DNA from 3 places in the Lysinibacillus sp. fkY74-1 genome. Region 1 is predicted to be linked to each of the others. Evidence: riboswitches for the same ligand, from Rfam matches in the RefSeq annotation. Region 1 holds a riboswitch; each other region holds the start of a gene.
What was found. A riboswitch is a leader RNA that binds a small molecule or an ion and turns the genes downstream of it on or off. The one in region 1 is predicted to bind cobalamin.

Region 1 (2,203 bases):
CACGGTTATACCATCCAACGCCTGATAGAGCTGTTCTGTTTGAGGAACTGCTTCCATTTTTTCACCGTCACAAAAATCACATGCTTTCATAACAATATGAGGCCCTGACGATGCAACAAACAGTCCAGCCTCCTGTAAGGCACGGGTAGCTTCAGTTAATTCACTAGAGGGAATCGATAATAATATGCTATAGGAAGCCGAGTATTTAATGGCTCCCTTCTCTCCTACAATTTCTGCTATTTTTTGAAATTGGGCTGGTGTGTAATGCTTATTGATAATGCCAGGGCTTACTGCTAATCGCGAAAATCCACCTTGCTGATTAAGGGTCTCAAATGTTTTATCTGGTATGTTTTGACGAAATGCGTTCAATAGTTATCGCTCCTTAAGAAAAAGGAGCTAGCACTTTGCTAGCTCGAAATTTTTAAAAGTTTTCTGGGTAGAAGCCCTTAGCTAAAATTTGAATGGCCTCTGCTGCACGGACCCCTTCAGATGCCGCTGAAAGTGGAAGGATGACAAAGCGATCATTTTTGACTGCTTCCATTTCCTTCAAGGCTGGATCATTTTTTAAGAAATTTATCTTTTGTTCAGCCGTTGTTTCACCATAATTAATTATGACAACCACCTCTGGATTGCGATCTACTGCATCTTCCTTCGACACGGTTGTCCACCCTGACTCCACATCTCCAAAGATATTTTGACCGCCAGCGATTGTCACCAGCTCATTCATAAAGTTTTGGCCAGCTGTGAATACATCTTTTTCACCACTGTCAAAGACTAGAACACGTAAATTTTCTCTATCTTTTGGTAATTTAGCTTGAACTTCTTCGACATCTTTTGTCATTTGTTCAATGAATGCTTCGCCGCGATCTTCCACGCGGAATATTTCTGCAATATGACGAATATCAGTGAAAATATCCTCTAATGTTGGCTTTGTCATATTAGAAGCTGTATGTAAATACGTATGAATTCCTAATTCCTCAAGCTCCTCTGGTGTTCCTACACCTTTTTCACCAAAGCCACTTTTCCAGCCTGCATACAAGAAATCTGCCCCGGCATCAATGACTTGCTCCTTCGTTGGGTATTGATCTGAAAGAACAGGAACTTTATCGTAGGCTGCTTGAAGCGGCTCGTAGATTTCGTCATCTAAATAAGCAGTCCCTACCATGGAATCCTCTAGCCCTAATGCAAGCATAATTTCTGTTACATGCTGATTTAAGCTAATTGCCTTTGTAGGTGCTTCCTTATAGGTTTGGGTAGTTCCATTATTTTTAATGATTACCTCAGTCGTTGTCGCCTCAGACGGTTCAACTTTTTCAGTTTGCGTTGCTGATTCAGGCTTGTCCTTTGTACCACACGCTCCTAAAACTGCGATGAGCGCGATGAGCATGACCAGCCATATACTTCTCCATTTTTTCATGTCCTTTTCTCCTTTGTTGTCATAAATATAGAAAGAAATCAGAGACTTCTTTGCTACCAGGATCATTGGAAGGGCATAAAAAAACCCTCTTGTCGCCAAGAGAGTAGCATAGTGAAAAAACGGTATAGTTACCTTTATCACTATCCCCATCCTCGTGGTTCTTAGTTAGCATACACATACTGGCAGGTATCCTGGCTTAGGTTCATCATCTATACACCTTCCCATAGTTAAACTACAGTGGCATCCTGTATAGACTCCCCATTTACAGTTGCGGGACAGCATCGGAATTACACCGATTTCCCTTTTAAGCAAAATGACAAATGCCATTTGCACCAATATGTTTTATTCATTCTATTGATAGACTAGCAGTTCATGAGTTAATTCGCAATCAGAGTAAATTGCAAAATCTGCAATCATCATTATATTAGCACTATTTCGACAAAAAGACGAATCATTTTACAAGAATTATTTGTGCTAGTATTCTGATACAATGAGAACATAGCCACCTATAGAAACGAGGATTTAGTATGTACAAGACGATTGGGGTTCTTGCTCATGTTGATGCAGGAAAAACAACCTTTTCTGAGCAAATGCTTTATCATACCAATAGTATTCAAGCGCGGGGGCGTGTCGATCATCAGGATGCCTATTTAGATAATCATGAGCTTGAGCGTAAACGTGGCATTACAATATTTGCCGAGCAAGGTCGCATGACTATCGGCGACGATACATATACGCTGATCGATACACCAGGGCATGTCGATTTCTCCCCTGAGATGGAGCGTG
Region 2 (2,203 bases), 250 kb from region 1:
TAACGGTCCAGACTGTGTATTGAACAGTAATGCTTTCGTAGACAATGGCTCAGATGTAGCTGTTCTATATTTGCCACTATCTCTTAAATACGTATAGTTATCTAAACTAATAACCCCTCGCCCATAAATGACATCTAATTCTTCATTTTCAAAGGCTAACGAAATGGATTCCGAATTTGGGATGATTTTAACCTTTATTTTATCTACGAGAGGCTTTTCTCCCCAATAATGTTCATTACGGCTAAATAAAGCATATTCATCTTTTTTATAGTCGGTTAAAACCCATGGCCCTGTGCCAATAGCTGATTGAATGGAATCATTTGTCTTATCGCCGTCTGGGAAGCCATTATCCCCTAAAAAACGGAATGGTCTGACAAAGGCTAATTCGTTTAACACAGGGTAATACGGTTCGTCTAATTGCAAACGTATTGTTGATTCATCTACTTTGACGACCTCTTTTATATGGTTGACCATGCCCATCCAAGAATGCATGTCACGATTCGCTAATACCGCATCAAAATTGCGAATCACATTATCAGCATTAAAGGCAGTCCCATCCGAATAGTTAACATCCTTGCGTAAATGGAACGTATAAGCAGTTTTATCCTCTGAGATGACCCAGCTTTCTGCTAGCTTTGGCGTAATTGTCCCATCATCGTTATACGCCACTAAAGATTCATAAACCATTGCTTGAGCAGTCATCTGATTTGGTAAATATGTATGGGGGTTTAATGGGCCTACATCTAATGGCCAACCAATCGTAATCATTTTTTCATCTGTCTGTTCAGTTGATGCTGAGTTTCCTTTGTCTTTTTCCGTGCTTGTACAACCTGCAAGAAAACTGAAGGTCAAAACAAGCATGTAAGGCAGTAAATACTTCGTCCATCTCATTTTTTATCTCCTATCTCTATTCCCTGTTCATATCTACAAATTGAATAGAAAGAAGGCATAAAAAAACCTTATTCTACAAGAATAAGGACAGATAAACCTACAATACGTAAGCTACCATCCATCTCCCTATCTTTCGTAGATCATCAATGAATCTTCTTACAAGCAGGCATTCTGGCTTATGAATCATCATTTTGCTTCACCTTCCCAAGAAAAAACTCAGTGGTCATCGAAACAAAACTCCTCATTTACAGCTGCGGGACAGCATGGGATTTACACCCATTTTCCTTTTAATCGAACGAAAAATAATTTCATTCAAACTTGTAATGCAATATTTGAAATTAGTAATAAACATAACATGCTCAAATGTTCACGTCAATTTTATTTTCTGAATATAATAAACAGATACAAAAAGACCAGGCAGATAACCTGATCTTTGCTTAACTCCTTTTATCTCTCGTTATCTCGATATAGATTCCTTCACCTCCTGACGCAATAGTTTGGTAGCAGCCACCATATTAGCTAAAGCCGCTATTGTTTCTGGCTCTTTCCTTGTTTTTAAGCCACAGTCCGGATTAATCCAAAATTGATGTTTGTCTAAAACTTGTAAACTATCTCTCATGATGGCTAACATTTCTCCCTCACTCGGCACACGTGGACTATGAATATCGTATACACCTAATCCAATCCCTTTTGTATAAGGATGCACTTGAAGTGAAGAAATAAGCTCTCCATGGCTTCGTGATGTTTCAATAGAAATCACATCAGCATCTAGCGCACTAATGGGTTCTATGAAATCGTTAAATTCGCAGTAACACATATGTGTATGAATTTGTGTTGTATCTTTTACACTCGAGGTAGCAAGTTTGAAGGCATTGATTGCCCAGTCTAGGTAAGCCCCCCAATTTTCTTTACGAAGAGGTAGCCCTTCTCTTAGTGCTGGTTCATCCACTTGAATAATGGAGATACCTGCCGTTTCTAGTGCTTTCACTTCCTTACAAAGTGCTAAAGCAATTTGATAGGCCACATCTTTCCGAGAAATATCATCACGTACAAAGGACCAATTTAAAATGGTCACTGGCCCTGTCAGCATCCCTTTGACAAAGCGCTTCGTTAAGCTTTGGGCATACGCTGACTCTTTCACGGTAATGGATGAAGTCCATTCAACATCTCCATAAATAATCGGAGGCTTCACACAGCGAGAACCATACGAAACCACCCATGCTTTTTCAGTAAAGGCAAAGCCCGTCAGTTTTTCACCGAAATACTCGACCATGTCTGTCCGTTCAAATTCTCCATGAACCAGTACATCTAT
Region 3 (2,203 bases), 680 kb from region 1:
AAATAGATTTTTAGAATGTAGCGTGCGTAATAAAAAAAGCACTTTTCCGTTGTTGGAAAAGTGCATAGCTAAAAAAGCAAATAACATTCTCATCTGCTAAGCCGCACACCTATCCTCGTAGGATGAAACGATCACATATTTTCGGCAGGTCTCCTGGCTCTAGTTCAACACTTTATAGGTCTTCCCATCCATTGGACAGTGACATTTTCTATAAAGCTCCCTATTACAGTGGCGGGACCGCGCCGGACTTGAACCGGCTTCCCTTTTAAGTAAAATGACGAGCATTTTACACCAAAAATAGTAAGTTGTGAGATTTCACGACAAAGTGTACCACGAATTTCCATAAATATGCTATACTTTTTTATAAAAATTTTGAAATAGACTATCAATTTCGAAAATTCTGATTACTAAGGATTTTGAGAATAAAAGGGAACAACCCCAATTTTAAATAACCAAAAATTCTCTGATAAAATTGATAAATTTGTCATGAATTTTTAAAGAAATATTGAAATTTTAAAATAATAAGATATGATTAAGACAGTTTTCTATTAAATATACAATTAAAAATTTCATATAAAACGTCGATAAGTGCTCGAAAAACTCGAGATAATAGGGAAATTGGTGAAAGTCCAATACAGCCCCCGCTACTGTAATAGCTGATGAAATCGCAATGCCACCTGTGCAAACTAGGGAAGGTGCGACAGTAAAATGAAGCTTAAGTCAGGAAACCTGCTTATCAGATTGTGCATGCAAACTTTTCGGAGGGAGAAGTTGAAGCAAAAGCGAGGATCTGTCTTTCAGTCTATTCGTTTTTATTTGGCTTCTACAAACCTTTACTCTTCGGGAGAGTAAAGGTTTTTCTTTTTCCAAAAGCAAAAGAGGGGAGACATAAAATGACAACGTGGAATTTAGAGGGGATGAAAACACATCTCTTTATTTGCAATGGCAGTAGCTGTATGAACAAGGATGGAGAAGAAATTACCCAAGCTATACGGGACGAAATACAGCGAAACGCACTAGATAAAGAAATACATACGACAAGAACACGCTGTAATGGACGATGTAAGGATGCTTGTGTGGTTATTGCTTACCCCCAGGGGAATTGGTACCGTGTACCATCAACGGAGCATGCTAGAACACTTGTACAGGATTTGCATCATGAATCCTTACATAGCGATCATGTTTATACACTTCGGGAAGGGACATTGCAGCGAACAGCGCAAACGACAGCCATTAAAGGGATTGAAAAGGTGAAAGAGGGGTAAAAACATGGCGCAAAAAGGGAAAATTTTCGTAGTAGGCTTTGGACCTGGAGACTTTAAGCATATTACAACACGTGCAGTAGAGGCTTTACAACAAAGTGATATGATCATAGGCTATAAAACCTATGTTGAGCTGATTCAAGATTTAGTGAGTGCAAAATCTATTGTCAGTACAGGCATGACAGAAGAAGTGTCCCGTGCTCAGGAGGCAGTTCGTCAAGCAGAGGCAGGAAGTATAGTTTCGGTCATTTCGAGTGGAGATGCGGGCGTTTATGGTATGGCGGGATTAGTGTATGAAGTTTTAATTGAGCTAGGCTGGACAGAGGCAACTGGTATTGAAGTCGAGATTGTCCCGGGTATTTCAGCCATCAATTCATGTGCTAGTTTACTTGGTGCACCGATTATGCATGATGCTTGTACCATTAGTTTAAGTGACCACCTCACTCCGTGGAATTTAATTGCGAAGCGTGTGGAAGCTGCAGCAATGGCCGATTTTGTCATTGCTCTATACAATCCTAAAAGCGGTCGCCGTACAAGACAAATTGTCGAAGCACAGCGAATTCTTTTAGAATATCGTTCACCTGACACTCCAGTAGGGCTTGTGAAAAGTGCCTATCGAGAACGTCAAGAAGTGACGATGACCACATTGGCAGACATGTTGGAACATGATATCGGTATGCTGACAACCGTCATTATCGGAAACTCATCTACGTTTTTCTATGATAATAAAATGATTACGCCACGTGGCTACCAACGTAAATATACACTTGGCGAGGAAAAGCAGCCATTACGTCCACATCAGCGTTTACGGGAAGAAAATGAGCCATGGGCGATGAATCAAGAGACAGGAACAGCACGCAATGACTTTGCGGCAGACCCCAATGCAGGGCGAATGAATAAACCCAGTGTAGCCGTTATGCCAAAGCCGAAAAAAACGGCAC

Region 2: it holds a riboswitch for cobalamin, as region 1 does, so the genes downstream of both, nikA (nickel ABC transporter substrate-binding protein) here and ACE1MS_RS10465 (ABC transporter substrate-binding protein) in region 1, are expected to answer to the same signal.
Region 3: it holds a riboswitch for cobalamin, as region 1 does, so the genes downstream of both, ACE1MS_RS13900 ((2Fe-2S) ferredoxin domain-containing protein) here and ACE1MS_RS10465 (ABC transporter substrate-binding protein) in region 1, are expected to answer to the same signal.

Annotation. Positions count from the first base shown of each region.
Region 1 covers NZ_CP170173.1:2,155,905-2,158,107, reverse strand. Annotated here, with positions in the region: gene ACE1MS_RS10470 (precorrin-3B methylase) at 1-369, opposite strand, end outside; gene ACE1MS_RS10465 (ABC transporter substrate-binding protein) at 422-1,417, opposite strand; cobalamin riboswitch at 1,582-1,769, opposite strand; gene ACE1MS_RS10460 (GTP-binding protein) at 1,945-2,203, shown strand, end outside.
Region 2 covers NZ_CP170173.1:2,407,594-2,409,796, forward strand. Annotated here, with positions in the region: gene nikA (nickel ABC transporter substrate-binding protein) at 1-891, opposite strand, end outside; cobalamin riboswitch at 1,036-1,228, opposite strand; gene metE (5-methyltetrahydropteroyltriglutamate--homocysteine S-methyltransferase) at 1,349-2,203, opposite strand, start outside.
Region 3 covers NZ_CP170173.1:2,835,971-2,838,173, reverse strand. Annotated here, with positions in the region: cobalamin riboswitch at 127-311, opposite strand; cobalamin riboswitch at 570-751, shown strand; gene ACE1MS_RS13900 ((2Fe-2S) ferredoxin domain-containing protein) at 894-1,265, shown strand; gene cobJ (precorrin-3B C(17)-methyltransferase) at 1,270-2,203, shown strand, end outside.